4 regions of the Rhizobium cerradonense genome follow, and region 4 is predicted to be linked to each of the others. Evidence: predicted binding sites of a transcription regulator. Region 4 holds the regulator's gene; each other region holds the start of a gene.

Region 1 (3,908 bases), on a different contig from region 4:
TCGCGGGCATATCGGTTGCCGGCCTGATGCTGCCCGAAGCAGTCGCCTATGCCGGTATCGCCGGTCTGCCGCCGCATAGAGCGATCCTCGCCGGTATTGCCGGCTGTCTGGTCTACGCGATTTTCGGACGCAGCCGTTTCGCCATCGTCTCACCGACCTCTTCATCTGCCGCCATTCTTGCGGCGACGCTAGCGGTTGTTCCGGGAGACGCCACCGTCAAGGCGAGCCTCGCGACCATCGCCGTCGCGCTGGCCGGCATCCTCTTCGTCATCGCCGCCGCCTTGCGCCTGGGCGGCATTACCGGCTTCATCTCGCGCCCGGTGTTGCGCGGCTTTGCCCTGGGACTGGCGATTACCATCATCCTGCATCAGCTCCCGATTCTCGTCGGCGTCCCCGTGCAGGGCTCGAATATCTTCAGCTATGCCGGCGCGCTGTTGGCGGCAATTCCTAGGTGGAACATCGCAAGCGTTGCCGTCGGCATCGTGGCATTGGTCGCACTGCTATTGCTCAAGCGGCTGCCGGGCGTCCCCGGCGCCTTCCTCGTGCTCGCTGCCGGCATCCTCGCCTCTTCTGCCTTTGGCCTCGACGGCCATGGTGTCGCGTTGGTCGGGACGATCGAGGTCCTGCCGCAATGGCCTTCGCTTCCCGATGCCGGCTGGCCCGCTTATTCGCGGCTGGTGCAATTTACCGTGCCGCTGGTGCTCATTCTCTTTGCCGAATCCTGGGGTACGATGCGGGCCTTGGCGCTGCGCTACGGCGATGCTCTGGAGGTCAATCGCGAGTTGGGGGCGTTGGGCTTTGCCAATATCGCCAGCGCCGTCGTCCAGGGCATGCCTGTCGGCGCCGGTTTTTCCGCAGGTTTCGCCAGTGAGGCGGCAGGGGCCAAGACGCGGGCCACCGCCGTCTTTGCCGCCATCGGCCTTGCCATTCTGATCGCCTGCGCCGGGCCGCTGGTGGCGCGGCTGCCGGAGCCGGTGCTTGCCGCCGTGGTGATTGCGGCCCTCACGCATGCGCTCGACCCCGGCCCGATCCTTCGACTGCGGCGGCTTCATCGTGATTTCTATGTCGCGCTCGGTGCCGCGGCTGGCGTACTGATCTTCGGCGTCCTCAACGGCATGCTGCTGGCGATCGTACTTTCGCTCGTCGCAATGATGCATCGATTGGCATCCCCCTATGTCGCCCGCCTCGGACGGCTGGGAGGCAGCCATAATTTCGTCGACGTCAGCCGCCACCCGGAGGCGATAGAAACGCCCGGCATTGCGATCTGGCGTCCCGGCGAGCCGCTGTTTTTCGGAAATGCCGATATGATCCTTGGCGAGATTCTGATGCGCAGCCGCGCCGAAACGGGACTGAAGGCCGTGGTGCTGAGTCTGGAGGAAAGCTTCGATCTCGACAGCTCCGCGCTCGACGCTTTGATGGAATTCGACAATGCCATGCGCATTGCCGGCATCCGCGTGCAATTCGCGCGTGCTCATGATAAAGCCCGCGACCTCATGGCCGCTGCCGGAATGACCGATCTCGAAAATCGCTGCAGCTTCAGCGTTGACGACGCGGCCGCGGTGGTTGCACCGGCGGTGGGGAACGGCTGACCTCTGTAGCCGGCTTAGTTCAGCAGCCAGTAGCAAAGATGCTCGTGCCTGCCTTCCCCCTGGAGGCTATGGACCAGCACAAAATCCCGGACGGTCCACCCTACGGGTTCGTCAAGCACGACTTCCGGAATCAATTGACCCCGATATAGCAAGGTCATATGCGGCTCAAATTCCCTTCTATCGTTATTTGCAAAGCCGGTGAACCGCATTGCGTCATCCAGTTCTTGACGCAGCGCTTTCAGTTCCGCATTTCCTTCCTTGCACCATAGGACAAGGGGGCGATTGTCGCCATTACCGAAGCTGACGGCTCGATCGAAAACCACTTGGAATGATGGCTTCCTGACGGTCGACGCCGCTTGCATTGCCGCAAATGCGATCTCATGCGGTGGCTCATGCATGCCGGCGTAGGAGCCCAACTGGTAAAGCGTAATATGAAACAGATCCGAGGGGCGCGGCTTTGCGAAGAAACGGTATTGCCGATGCAGATCGCTTGCTAATTTGGCACTTGACGAAGCAACCTCCCGATCAGGCAGTACAGCAAAATAAAGACCAGCCGAATGCATCGGATCGGCTTCAGATTTCCTGACTCGTGATCCTCCGCCAAGATTGAGCGAAAGCTGTGCGTTGTTCTTCATGAGATCGCTTCAAAGCCAGCCGGCCTTGCCTCGTGCTGTTCTTGCTGAGCGCTGATATCCTACGGTCGCCTAGTCTTAAAATCAAGAACAAATAGAGAACAAATTGAAGTGGCCGCAATTGGCCGGGAAGATCGGATATTTCATCGCATCCCTCGATTTGGAAAAAGCACCGAATAAAACTGCCCTTCGATTGTTCACCGCAGGTCAGGGCATTTTGGCCCGCTCTCAACAAGGGAATGACCTCACATGTTGATCAAAACCATCTTCTCCGCCGTTCTTTTCGCCTTCATCGGTCTCGGCGTCTCCGCCTGCTCCACCACCGGCTCCGGCGGCGGCATGACGCAGAATTCGGCTCCGGCCGGCGGAGGGTATTGATAAGCTCCCAAGCTGGGTGGGAAGTGGTGTGGCGGATGTTGCCGTCGCAGCATCGGCATCGCTTCCTTCACTCCGCAAAATGTTGGCAACAATCGGCCTGCGCAAGAATCGGGTTGAATTCGGGTGCCAGAGGCACGATTTTCATGGCAAGTGGAAACACGGAGACTTTGCCATGAGCGAGACAAGGCAACATTATCTGATCTTCGAAACCGTCGGTGGTTTCTGTGGGATTGCGTGGAACGACATCGGTGTCACTCGCTTCCAATTGCCGACGAAAAGCGCTGAGGCGACCGAGCGCCTCATGCTTCGCCGTTTGCCAAATGCACGACCTAGCGCGCCGACGCCCGATGTCGCCGATGCGGTTGCCGCCGTAAAGCGTTATTTCGCTGGCGAAACAATCGATTTCTCCGGCGTGAAACTGGATCTCAGCGAGCAGGACGATTTCTTCAAGCAGATCTATGCCGCAGCGAGGCAGGTAGGGTGGGGGCACACCACCACCTATGGCGCGCTAGCCAAACAGCTCGGCGCCGGTCCGGAAGCGGCGCGCGACGTCGGCCAGGCCATGGCCAAGAACCCCGTGGCGCTGATCATTCCCTGCCACCGCGTCTTGGCCGCCGGCGGCAAGATAGGCGGCTTCTCCGCGCCCGGCGGTTCGACCGCCAAGGCTCGCATGCTGGAACTGGAAGGCGTCCAGCTCGCGCCGCCGAAGCCCGTGCAGCAATCCCTGGGTTTCTGAACGTTGGTCGTGTGCATAACGCGCCCGGAGGGTCACGCGTCCGTGGATGCGGCCGCATCTCCGGCGATGGCCCGAGCCGTTCCGGGCTGAGGACGCAGCAGCAGATAGAACGCGGCGACATGCGTGATCATCAATAGAGGCACATAGATGATCGGGATTGCGTAGGTGGCGCCCAACTGTCCGGCGAACCCGGGAAGGTCGAATTGGGTGCCATTATAGTAGTCGACGATGAGGTCGACTGTCCCCACAACATTGAAGGCAATGGTGAACAGCCAAAAGAGCGGACGTATCCTTACGGTGAGAAGCGCCAGCATGGCGAGCAGGCCGGTTGCAAAGTCACCATAAGCGGCTGATATCGCGAAGCCGGCGGGCAGATTGGGGCCGACGACGCCGGGAACAATGAAGACCAGCCCGAAGAAACGGAAACTGTGCAGCGTGGCGATGGCGCGTTGCGCTTCGACCTGATCCATGGATTTGAGCTTCGGCCAGACGTAGGCTCCGAAGCAGAGCAGCCAGGGGACGTAACCCAGAACGAGATGTAGCTGGAAGATGATTGCGGGCGACATGTAGCCT
Region 2 (3,908 bases), on a different contig from region 4:
TCCGCGCCCAACGCCAGGACGGCGGCGAAGAGGCACAGACAGCCGCGGTCACCAAGCTCAAGGCAGAAATCGTCAAGATCGACCCAACCGCGACCATCGAAGGGACGGATGTCATCGGTCCGAAGGTTTCGGGCGAACTTGCCTGGGCCGGCATTCTGTCGGTCGTGATCGCCAGCCTGGCGATGCTGTTCTACATCTGGTTTCGTTTCGAATGGCCGTTCGCGGTCGGAGCCATTGTCACGCTGGTACTCGACGTCACCAAGGCGATCGGCTTCTTCGCGATCACCGGCCTCGATTTCAACCTGACGGCTATCGCCGCGATCCTGACGCTCGTCGGATATTCGGTGAACGACAAGGTCGTGGTCTATGACCGTATGCGTGAAAACATGCGTCTCTATAAGTCGATGCCGCTCCGCGACATCATCGACAAGTCGATCAACGAGACCCTGGCGCGAAGCCTCTATACCAACGCCACCGCCTTCCTGGCGCTGGTGCCGATGGCGATCTGGGGCGGCAGCGCCGTCTCCAGCTTCGCGATCCCGATGGTGTTCGGCATACTCGTCGCTGGCGCCTCGTCGGTCTTCATCGCCGCTCCGATCTTGCTGTTCCTCGGCGATTGGCGCCGCCGCCATGCCAAGGCGGTCGCCAACGACGCCGAGTCGGACGACAAGTCCGGCAAGGACAACAAGCAGATTCCTGCTGCCGAATAAACGGCGGATAGACATGAATGAGGACATGCCCGGCTTCCGGGCATGTCCAGCCGCCTCAAGATCCGAAGGCGGGCATGTGCAGCGCCAGTCCTGGCCGCGGCGCCACTATTCTCTCCAAAACACCGTTTTCCTGCTCTGTGATGAGCACGTATTTGCCATCGAGGGTGAAAGCGATGTTGCCCGGCCGCGTGCCATTGGTGCGGATACGGCCGGCGATCTTTCCCGCGGGATCGACCATGCAAATCTCGCCTTGCCCATAAATCGTGCAATAGAGCGTGCCGTTGCGATCAAAGGCCATGCCTGCCGGCCCACATAGCGCCTTCACAGCAGGCGCCGGCATTACCTGCGCAAACAGTTCCTGCCGTCCGCCGACAACCTGGCGGTAGATTTTCCCGGTCAATGTCTCGCTATAATAGAGCAATCCGTCCGGCCCGAAGGCTATGCCGTTGGCATAGAGCAGACCGGTCGCCAGCACGCGCTGCACCCGGCCTTCCGCCGGATCGATCTGATAGACACGGCCGTTATAGGGCGCCTGGAAGAAACCGGGATTGATATCGGCGCCTTCGAGCAGATCGGAGATACGGACGCCTGAATCGGTCATGTAGAGCAGGCCGTCGGGACCAAAGGCCAGATCGTTCGGGTAGAGAAACGGGCCGTCATTGCCGCCTTCGATCACCTGCAAGGTGCGGCCTTCCGGAGACAGCCGGACAAGGGAATTTTCCGGGCCGCCCGCCACCCAGAAACAATTGTCGCCATCGACCGCGAGCCCGGCCGGCCGGCCGCCAGGCCGGCAGATTTCACGGCGGATGCCGCCCACGATCATCGTCAGGCAACGACGACTGTCGTCGGTCTCCACAAGCGCGATGCGACCATCGGTCAGGGCAACAGGCCCCTCCGGCAGACGCAATCCGGTGGCCATCGTCTCGTTCATATTCGGGAACCCTACCCAGCGCACCGAAACCCCAAAAATCGTGTGTCACAGATGGTAAATAAGTACCCCAAAAGCTTTTTCGAGCCGGGTATTCGTTAAATCTGAACCAAATTCATGACGGGAGGGTCACATCTTTGTGCAGATTCGCCCGATCTTGACAGTTTTAGCCAATTCAGAACATTCATCGAACATTCGGATATTATTGCGAACATGATTCGTCGCCGATTCCGTGTTCGTGCGCCCGCCGTCCGAAGCCTTCAGGAGAGCCCATGACAGCCGCCTATCTGGAAAAGCTGAACCCGGAGCAGCGGCAGGCGGTGGAGCACGGCACGACGGTCGATGGCAGCCATATTGCCGGGCCGCTGCTGGTGATCGCAGGCGCGGGCTCCGGCAAGACGAATACGCTGGCCCATCGCGTCGCGCATCTCATCGTCAAAGGCGCCGATCCCCGCCGCATCCTGCTGATGACCTTCTCCCGCCGTGCGGCGGCCGAAATGGGCCGCCGCGTCGAGCGCATCTGTCGCGAGGTGCTTGGCGCCAATGCCGGCATCATGGCCGATGCGCTTGCCTGGACCGGCACGTTTCATGGCATCGGCGCGCGGCTCCTGCGCGATTACGCCGAACAGATCGGCCTCGACCCGGCCTTCACGATCCACGACCGCGAAGACAGCGCCGATCTGATGAACCTCATTCGCCACGAACTCGGCTTCTCCAAGCTGGAAAACCGCTTTCCGACCAAGGCGACCTGCCTCGCGATCTATTCCCGCGCCGTCAATTCGGAAGCGCCGCTCGAAGAGGTGCTGCGCGATTTCTTCCCCTGGTGCGCCGCCTGGGACAAGCAGTTGCGCGACCTCTTCGCGGCCTATGTCGAAGCCAAGCAAGCGCAAAATGTGCTCGATTACGACGATCTGCTGCTCTACTGGGCGCATATGCTGCACGAGCCGCTGATCGCCGAGGATATAGGCGGCCGCTTCGACCATGTGCTGGTCGACGAATATCAGGATACCAACCGGCTGCAGTCATCGATCCTGCTGGCGCTGAAACCTGACGGCCACGGGCTGACCGTTGTCGGCGACGATGCGCAGTCGATCTATTCCTTTCGCGCCGCGACCGTGCGCAACATTCTCGACTTTCCGACCTCTTTTACGCCCGCCGCCAATATCGTCACGCTCGACCGCAACTACCGCTCGACGCAACCCATTCTCGCCGCCGCCAATGCGGTGATCGATCTTGCCTCCGAGCGTTTCACGAAGAATCTGCGCACAGAACGCCAGAGTGCTGAGCGTCCGCGGCTGGTCACGGTGCGCGACGAAAGCGATCAGGCGCGTTATATCGCCGATCAGGTGCTGGAAAATCGGGAGAGCGGCGCCAAGCTCAAGCAGCAAGCGGTGCTCTTCCGTACCTCAAGCCATAGCGGACCGCTGGAAGTCGAGCTCACCCGCCGCAACATTCCCTTCGTCAAATTCGGCGGGCTGAAGTTTCTCGACAGCGCCCATGTGAAGGACATGCTCGCTGCCCTTCGCTTTGCCCAGAACCCGCGCGACCGTGTCGCCGGCTTCCGGCTGATGCAGCTTTTGCCGGGCGTCGGCCCTTCGACTGCCCAGCGCGTGCTCGATCATATCGGCGAACAGGCCAGTCCAATGGCGGCCCTAGCCGATTTTCCGGCGCCGCCGCGCTCGGGAGAAGACTGGACGGCCTTCGTTGCGACTATGCAGGAGTTGAAGGCCGGCAAGGCGGGATGGCCGGCGGAAATCGGCCTCGTACGGCAATGGTACGAACCGCATCTGGAGCGGGCGCACGAGGACGCAGCGACGCGCCAGGCGGACCTGATCCAGCTCGAACAGATCGCCAGCGGCTATGGCTCGCGCGAGCGCTTCCTCACCGAACTGACGCTCGATCCACCCGATGCCACCAGCGACCAGGCCGGCACGCCGCTGCTTGACGAGGATTATCTCATCCTCTCGACCATCCATTCCGCCAAGGGCCAGGAATGGACGAAGGTGTTTGTCCTCAATGCCGTCGATGGCTGCATTCCGGCTGATCTCGCGGTCGGCTCCTCCTCCGAGATCGAGGAGGAGCGGCGGTTGCTCTATGTTGCCATGACACGTGCCAAAGACAGTCTCGATCTCGTCATCCCGCAGCGCTTCTTCATCCATGGCCAGCATGCGCAGGGCGACCGGCATGTCTTTGCCTCGCGAACGCGCTTCATTCCGGCGACATTGCTGCAGTTTTTCGAGGTTTGCGGCTGGCCACAGGCCCGCGCCGAA
Region 3 (3,908 bases), on a different contig from region 4:
ACTTCTGCCGGACTTTCCATCTTTTGCTATGGTGCTCGGCAATCCCCTCGTCGGCGTTTCGACGCCGGAGGTGTTTCGCATGCTGGCCCGAAAGGACAATCCGCCATTCGTACTCCCCTTGCAGGCAACAAATGGCCGCATGCAATGGATCGAGACCATTGAGGGGTTGCGCAACGATCTGGAGCCGCCGGCACGAATGCTCTGCAACGAAATCGCCACGCTCTCGCAATTGATCGAGAGCCAAGGGGCGCTCGCCACACGCATGTCCGGCTCAGGCGCCACCTGCTTCGGCCTGTTCGATAACCTCGAGCGGGCGACAGCGGCGGCGGCATCGCTTCACAGCTTAAGGCCGGACTGGTATTTCCAGGCGACGGAAACGATCAAGGGAGGCGCGTGATGACCGGTTCAAGTGAAGCAAGGTCCTTCATCCCCGTCGGCATCGCGGTGCTGACCGTTTCCGATACGCGCACGCTCGCCGACGACAAGTCCGGCGATACGCTGGTTGCCCGTATCGCGGAAGCCGGTCATAGGTTGGCTGCGCGCGCCATCGTTCCCGACGACAAGAAGCGTATTCGAAGCCAGGTGGAGGCCTGGACGCAGGACGAAACCATCGACGTCGTCATCACCACCGGCGGCACCGGCTTTACCGGCCGCGATGTCACGCCCGAAGCGCTGGAGCCCTTGTTCGAAAAGCGGATGGACGGGTTTTCCGAGGTGTTCCATCGCATCTCCTACGACAAGATCGGCACGGCGACGATCCAGTCGCGTGCAACCGGCGGCGTTGCCAACGCCACCTTCATCTTCGTGCTGCCGGGCTCCCCTGGCGCCTGCAAGGATGCCTGGGACGGCATTTTAAAGGCGCAACTCGACTACCGCCATATGCCCTGCAATTTCGTGGAGATCATGCCGCGGCTCGATGAACATCTAAAGCGCGGTGCCGGCTCAAAATAAGCTGGCGCTTTATGCCTTCGATCCAGGCAAGGCAGGAATTGATTCCCAATTCTGACCCGTGAGGATCACGCAGCTTCGGCCGGAGACACCGGTGATCATCATTGTCCAACTGCCGCTTTCAGCAGCGAAGACCTCGATAATATTCCTCGGATCGAGCTGACCAATGGCCGAGAGCTTTTCGGAATAGTGCGCTTCCAGGAAAGCGACCATATCGGCGCGCTCAGCGCATGCGAACATCGCTTGCGAAGCTGCAGTACTCGGATGAAGGATTGTCGTTGCCACAAGGGCCGTTCCGATGAGGCGGCAGAGCATCGTGCGTCCCATGACGCACCTCCTTTCGCCGGAAATCCGGCGGAAGAGGAGAGTTCCGCTGACCTGCTCTGCCGCATACCGGCATCTTCATGGTCGGCCGCCTGACGCGACACGCGAGACGTGCCGCCATATGAAAATTATGACAGAAATTCTCTTATTTTCAAATGGAATCTGGATTGATTACAATGCGCTACCGTGCCGCGCGTGCGACCCAAGAGGGAATCAGCTCGCTCGACAGTTGGCGGCTCTTTTGCCCCCTGGCGAATTCGGCAAGCCGCATGCCCGTTTTGGCGGCGGCGATGGCCTGTCGCTTGGAGAGGAGCAAACCCAGTTCCAGAGGCGGCAGGCTGCGACCGATGCGCTGGAACAAAGGCCGTCGATAACCCCGCGAGGCGGTGAAGCGCGCCGGCACCTTATTCAGCGAGACATATTCGGCAATCTCATCGATCCAGCCGGCTTGCGGGCGGGCGCCGGGCTCGACGAAAAGCAGCCATTCGCCGCGCGCCGAATGCAGTATGTCTTTGATATCCCACTGGGAATAGAAACGGCAGCCGGCAGCGTCGGCCACATGCGAGGTGCCATCACGCGAGCCATGATCGAGCACGACGACGTCGCACACCAAACCTTCGATCGCGCCCGCTACCAGGGCCGCCAATGTCTGCGCCAGCTCAGGTTCTTGATCCTGGCATTCGATGATTACTGTCAACATTGCCCATTTATAGAGCGCCGCACAATTTATTGCCAGCACATAACCCGTTAAACCCGAAGGTTTAGACAAGGCTTATGTGCAGGTTCACAATGCCACCGGGACCTCTGCTCGTCGGCATGGACACGCTGCGCGGCGGAGCGTAATCGCGCATTTTGTTCTTGCAATGTTCTCGTTTGTCGGATAGGAATTTAATCATCTTAGACGCGGCATGCGATGCCATGAACCGCCCCGGAGTTACCGATGAACGAGCAGTCCCTTGCAGGGCAGGTCGCATTTGCGCCTGCCAATACGGCAGATGTTGCCAATGCTTTGATCGCCGACACCGGTCTCAGAGTCGAGATCGACCGCCGGCGCGGTCGCGGCGCCGGGCTGAACCCGAGCGGCCGATTCGAACCGCTGCGACGTGAGACATTCGATGACGGCTGGCAAACACTCGAAGAACTGCCGCCCTTCAAAACCGAAGTCCAGGTGGAGAAGCCGCGTACGGCAATCACACGCAACGAATCGCCCGATATATCCTTCGATCGTTCCATCAATCCCTATCGTGGCTGCGAGCATGGCTGCATCTATTGTTTCGCACGGCCGACGCATGCCTATATGGGCCTGTCGGCGGGACTCGATTTCGAATCGAAGCTCTTCGCCAAGCCGGACGCGGCGCGGCTTCTGGAACGGGAGCTGGCCAAGCCCGGCTACAAGCCGCGCGTCATCGCCATCGGCACCAATACTGATCCCTATCAGCCGATCGAGAAGGAATGGCGCATCATGCGGCAGATTCTCGAAGTGCTGAACAAGGCAAACCATCCGGTTGCGATCGTCACCAAGTCAGCGCTGATCATGCGCGATATCGATATTCTCCAAGAGATGGCCGCCAAGAACCTGGTTCGGGTCGGTATTTCCGTGACCACGCTCGACCGCAAGCTGGCGCGCACCATGGAACCGCGCGCGGCGACGCCGCAGCGGCGGCTGGAGGCGATACGGGTGCTCAGCGAAGCCGGTATCCAGACTGCAGTCATGGTGGCGCCGATCATTCCGGCGCTCAACGACCACGAAATCGAACGCATTCTCGACGCCAGCAAGGCCGCCGGCGCCATGGAAGCAACCTATGTCATCCTGCGCCTGCCGCTGGAGGTCAGCCCGCTCTTCCGCGACTGGCTGCTGCAGAACTATCCGGATCGCTACCGCCATGTCATGTCGCTGATCCGCTCAATGCGCGGCGGCAAGGATTACGATGCCGAGTTCGGCAAACGCATGAAGGGCGCAGGCCCCTATGCCTGGCAGATCAGCCGCCGTTTCGAAATGGCGACCAAGCGGCTGGAGCTCACCCGCCGCAGTATCGCATTGCGAGACGACCTGTTTGTGCCGCCGGATGGCAGCGGCGTGCAGCTATCGCTGCTTTGAGCGGTTCAGCTTTCGCGGAATCTTAGAACCGCTCTATCTTTTTGTTTTTTCGCAATTCCGGACGGAAAGCGGCTCACGCACTTTTCCTGGAATTGCTCTGACCCTTTCCCGCGGGTTTCCCTGCCCGCCGGAAGAGCCCCCTGGTTCGCCGCCTTGATCCACCGGGGGCTTGCAGGAGATCGGATGGTGTGCGAGCTTGCCGCATGCCACGCAGCACACCATCCGATTCTCCCATGCTTTTCGACGAGGGCCCGATCGTTCCAACCTTCGAGTTGGAGCTGATTGCCCGCCGCGCTGGACACTGGCCTGTCGCAGGTGCCGATGAAGCCGGGCGCGGGCCTCTTGCAGGTCCAGTCGTCGCGGCCGCAGTCATTCTCGATCCGGAACGCATTCCCGAGGGATTGAACGATTCCAAGCAGCTTTCGGCCATCAGGCGCGAGGCGCTGTTTGTCGAAATCCTCTCGACCGCGACCGTCTCCATTGCTTCTTCGAGTGCGGCCCGTATCGATATCACTGATATTCGCAAGGCGAGCCTTGA
Region 4 (3,908 bases):
CATTTCCGGCTTCGGGGTATCCGCGGAGCGTGCCTTCATCATGATGGCGATCATGCTGATCGCCGTGCTCTTCGACCGGCCATCCATCAGCCTGCGCAACGTGGCGCTATCGGCGATAGTCATTCTCATACTGTCGCCTTCGCAGGCGCTCGGACCAAGTTTTCAGATGTCTTACGCCGCGACCCTGGCGTTGGTGTCCGGCTATTCGCTCTGGGCGAGGAGGCCGCATCGGGAGAGCGTTCTCTCCCGGTTCCGGGTCATGCGTCCGCTGCTCTTCGTTTCCCGTTTCTTCGGAAGCATATTGTCGACCTCTTTTATAGGCGGCGCATCGACGGCAATCTTCTCGATAGAACATTTTCACCGGTTGGCGACATATGGCCTCGTTGCCAATCTGGCGGCTATGCCGGTCGTCTCCTTTGTCGTCATGCCGTTTGGCATGGCGGCGACGCTACTGATGCCATTTGGCGTTGATGCCCCTTTCTGGCAGATAACCGGCTGGGGACTTGATGTCGTCATCGTCATTGCCAAAACGGTTGCCGCCTGGGGCGGTAATATTCCCTTCGGCCGGCTGCCGGTCTGGCTGTTCCCGACGGTCATAGCCGGCTTCTTGCTGATGACCTTGCTGAGAACATGGCTGCGACATGCAGGTGCGCTCTTGATCACCGGTTCGGTCGCAGTCGTGGCGCTCGGCCCCGGTGTCCTGAAGCCTGATCTCATGATCTCCGAGGACGGCACGCTGGTCGCCTTGTTGCGCAACGGTGCGCTGACGACAAACCGCGAAAAACCGCCGGATTTCATCTTCGAGCAGTGGCAAAGAGCATTGGCGATCACCGAGCAGCAACCGCCAACGATGCTTCCGCCGGATAGTCAGCTCCCCAAAATCAGCAAATCAGACAAGCATCGTCGCCTGAATTCCGAAGAACAGAGCACCGTTCGAAAGGCGATGGATGCGGCATTAGACGCGGCCGGGCCGGGCGGTTTCGCCTGCCAAAAAGGTGCATGGTGCGTGGCAATGCTGGATAATGGCGACATGCTTGTCACCATTGAAGATGCCGCCTATCTCGCTCCGGCCTGCGACACGGCCAATATCGTCATCACCTCCGTACGGCTGCGTCTTGATCGCTGCCGCTCTGGCGCCACGCTCTTCACAGGTGCAACATTGCGCCGCACAGGGTCCATCGAAATGAGCCTTAGCACCGATAAACCGATAATGACGGCAGCGTTTGAAAACCTTTCGCGGCCATGGAGCCTGCATCGCTCCTACGACTGGCGAACAGACACTTTTGGCGCGCCGCTCAAGCCGGCGTCACCGGTCAGTGATAGCGGCGAATGAGACCGACGAGCTTGCCTTGTACCTTCACTCGATCCGGCCCGAAGATGCGGGTTTCGTAAGCAGGGTTTGCCGCTTCAAGCGCGATCGAGGCTCCCTTGCGGCGGAAGCGCTTCAATGTCGCCTCTTCATCATCGACGAGAGCGACGACGATGTCGCCGGGATTGGCGGTCGTGGCGTTGCGGATGATGACGGTATCGCCATCAAAGATGCCGGCATCGATCATCGAGTCGCCCTTGACCTCCAGCGCATAATGCTCGCCGGAGCCGAGCATGTCGGCGGGAACGGTGATGTCGTGAGTATTGTTCTGGATGGCCGAGATCGGAACGCCGGCGGCAATGCGGCCCATGACGGGTACCGAAACCGAACTGTTGTTGTCCTCACTCACCGGCTTTGCGGGTGCGGGCGGCGGCACAAGTTGCGGCTTGCCAAGGCTACCCTCGATGACGCTTGGCGAAAAGCCGCGGCGAGGCTGCAGGCTCGGGCTATAGGCCTCCGGCAGCTTGATGACCTCCAGCGCTCGGGCTCGGTTCGGCAGGCGACGGATGAAGCCGCGCTCTTCCAAAGCCGTGATGAGACGGTGAATACCGGATTTGGACGCAAGGTCCAGCGCATCCTTCATCTCGTCGAAAGATGGCGGAACACCGGACTCCTTCATTCGTTCGTGAATGAAGAGAAGCAGTTCCTGCTGCTTGCGCGTCAACATCGTTTTGAACCTCGGGACTGAGAAGGTGTCGTGAAACAAATCCAGAACGGACACTATATGTTCCATATGTGTTCCGCAAGCCCTTAAATTTCGGTGAACATTTTGTAGGTGCATCAAATAAATGGGGAACATAACAGGTCCCGGGCAGATGATTTTTTCCCGGCACCTTCAAACTAAATAGCAGAAATATATGCGGAATCGGGCGAAGCAAAATTTCGGACGATCCCAAAACTGATTATCTCCAAGGCGGCGAAAAGCCATGTTCTTCGTTCTATAAGCTCTTTGGAGGACGACACTCTCCGAACCATGGAGAGCAAGCTATGGATCTGACTGGGAATCCGGATTTCTGAGGGGCCGGGATTGGTGCCATCCGTAGTAATATTCGACGGGATATCAATAGGTTGAACTTTTCCTCGAACTCCCGTGCCGGTGCTCGAGCAAGGTACGGTCGTTGGCGATCTGCCTTAGCATGCTGCGCCCGGCCAGAATCATCTCGACGAGAAAGGCCACAAAGGCGCCCATGAGTGCGAAGACGGCAAGCCCAAAGAGCCAGAGCAGCAATTGCTCGCGAAACTGCTGGCGAATCGCACCGCCCATGAGGCCGAGCGTCGCAAGGCATGTGAACACGCCCGATGTCGTGCCGAGCAGAACTGCGATCTCCAGCGCCAATGTTCGCCGCCGCAGATAGTAGAGCTGCAGCAACCGTGTTTCATCCGGGTCCTCAGAGGTCACCCGTTCGAAAAGGCTGTTGACCCGGTCGGAGACGCGGGCGAGCCTGGCCGAAAAGACATTGAGGCACCCGGCAGTGCCCGCCAGCAGAAAGACCGCTGTCAGCGCTATCTGAATAACGTGCGCGGCAATAGACGTCAGATGGTCGTTCAGCACATTGGATCTCCTTTCTGTCCAACGTCATCCGGTATCCGCCCCAGAGGTGTCGCCTTGCCAAAGAAGCGCGCGGAGATGAGGCTGGTTACTGATCTCGCGCGAACGTTCAGGTCGGCGGCGCTGCCGATTGCGTCATTTGCTCAGCGATCTTCTTTCTCTGCAGTGTCATGGCTGCGATCGCGGCATCGGATTTTTCCTCGCCACCCACCTGCACTGTCGGCTGAGCGAAGTCGATGCCGTTTTCCATGAATGCGTCGCGGATCATGGTATAGGCCTGGCGCCGTATGTAGGTTTGCCGACCGGGGAGGGCGGTAAAGGCAAAACTCAGTTCGATACCGAAGTCGCCAATTTGCTCCACCCCCTTCATTTTCAGGGTTTCAAGAATCTGCGGTCCGATTTCCGGATCTTCTTTCAACTGCTCTCCGATTTGCTTGACGATCCTTTTCGCCTTGGTGACGTCGGTATTGAACGGAACCCGTAGCAGGAATTTATCGATCGCCCAGTCGCGGCTCATGTTCTGAACGGCGCCGAGTTCGCCGAAGGGAACTGTGAACACCGGACCATGATGATGTCGAAGCCTGACGGAACGCAGGCTGAAAGATTCCACGGTTCCCTTGTAGCTGCCGCTTTGAACGTATTCGCCGACGCGGAAGGCATCGTCCATCAGGTAGAAAATGCCGCTGACGATATCCTTGACGAGCGTTTGCGAGCCGAAGCCGATCGCCACGCCGAATATGCCGGCCCCCGCAATCAACGGCCCGATCTGCACGCCCATTTCGGACAGCACGGTGAGGACGGCGGCTGCGATAACGATGGCTGCCAGCGCGTTGCGGAAGATCGGCAACAGGGTGCGAAGGCGGCCCGCGCGCGCGGCTTCCGCCGATGGCGAGGAGGCACTGCTGTCGGCGGCGCTCAATTTCTCGTCAATGAATGCCCTCGACAATTGCCAGCAGAGATCGGCCAAAATCAGAACGACGACGCTCTTCA

Evidence for each region. The regulator LexA, encoded in region 4, represses DNA repair genes until DNA is damaged. The targets are predictions, from matches to a motif close to TGTTCNNNNTGTGTTCNG.
Region 1: PH547_RS18400 (2'-5' RNA ligase family protein) is a predicted target of LexA. The motif match lies at 2,308-2,325, and genes of this name have one in related genera.
Region 2: PH547_RS17025 (ATP-dependent helicase) is a predicted target of LexA. The motif match lies at 1,815-1,832, and genes of this name have one in related genera.
Region 3: PH547_RS24170 (PA0069 family radical SAM protein) is a predicted target of LexA. The motif match lies at 2,126-2,143, and genes of this name have one in related genera.

What each region holds. Positions count from the first base shown of each region.
Region 1 covers NZ_JAQJCK010000007.1:332,296-336,203, reverse strand. The annotation lists gene PH547_RS18405 (SulP family inorganic anion transporter) at 1-1,589, shown strand, start outside; gene PH547_RS18400 (2'-5' RNA ligase family protein) at 1,604-2,224, opposite strand; gene PH547_RS18395 (hypothetical protein) at 2,471-2,599, shown strand; gene PH547_RS18390 (methylated-DNA--[protein]-cysteine S-methyltransferase) at 2,772-3,335, shown strand; gene PH547_RS18385 (hypothetical protein) at 3,368-3,901, opposite strand.
Region 2 covers NZ_JAQJCK010000007.1:57,645-61,552, forward strand. The annotation lists gene secD (protein translocase subunit SecD) at 1-710, shown strand, start outside; gene PH547_RS17020 (SMP-30/gluconolactonase/LRE family protein) at 766-1,641, opposite strand; gene PH547_RS17025 (ATP-dependent helicase) at 1,911-3,908, shown strand, end outside.
Region 3 covers NZ_JAQJCK010000013.1:13,979-17,886, forward strand. The annotation lists gene PH547_RS24150 (4-(cytidine 5'-diphospho)-2-C-methyl-D-erythritol kinase) at 1-397, shown strand, start outside; gene moaB (molybdenum cofactor biosynthesis protein B) at 397-951, shown strand; gene PH547_RS24160 (hypothetical protein) at 961-1,275, opposite strand; gene PH547_RS24165 (glycosyltransferase family protein) at 1,454-1,972, opposite strand; gene PH547_RS24170 (PA0069 family radical SAM protein) at 2,213-3,370, shown strand; gene PH547_RS24175 (ribonuclease HII) at 3,574-3,908, shown strand, end outside.
Region 4 covers NZ_JAQJCK010000001.1:178,404-182,311, forward strand. The annotation lists gene PH547_RS00945 (ComEC/Rec2 family competence protein) at 1-1,333, shown strand, start outside; gene lexA (transcriptional repressor LexA) at 1,314-2,036, opposite strand; gene PH547_RS00955 (DUF2721 domain-containing protein) at 2,430-2,921, opposite strand; gene PH547_RS00960 (mechanosensitive ion channel family protein) at 3,028-3,908, opposite strand, start outside.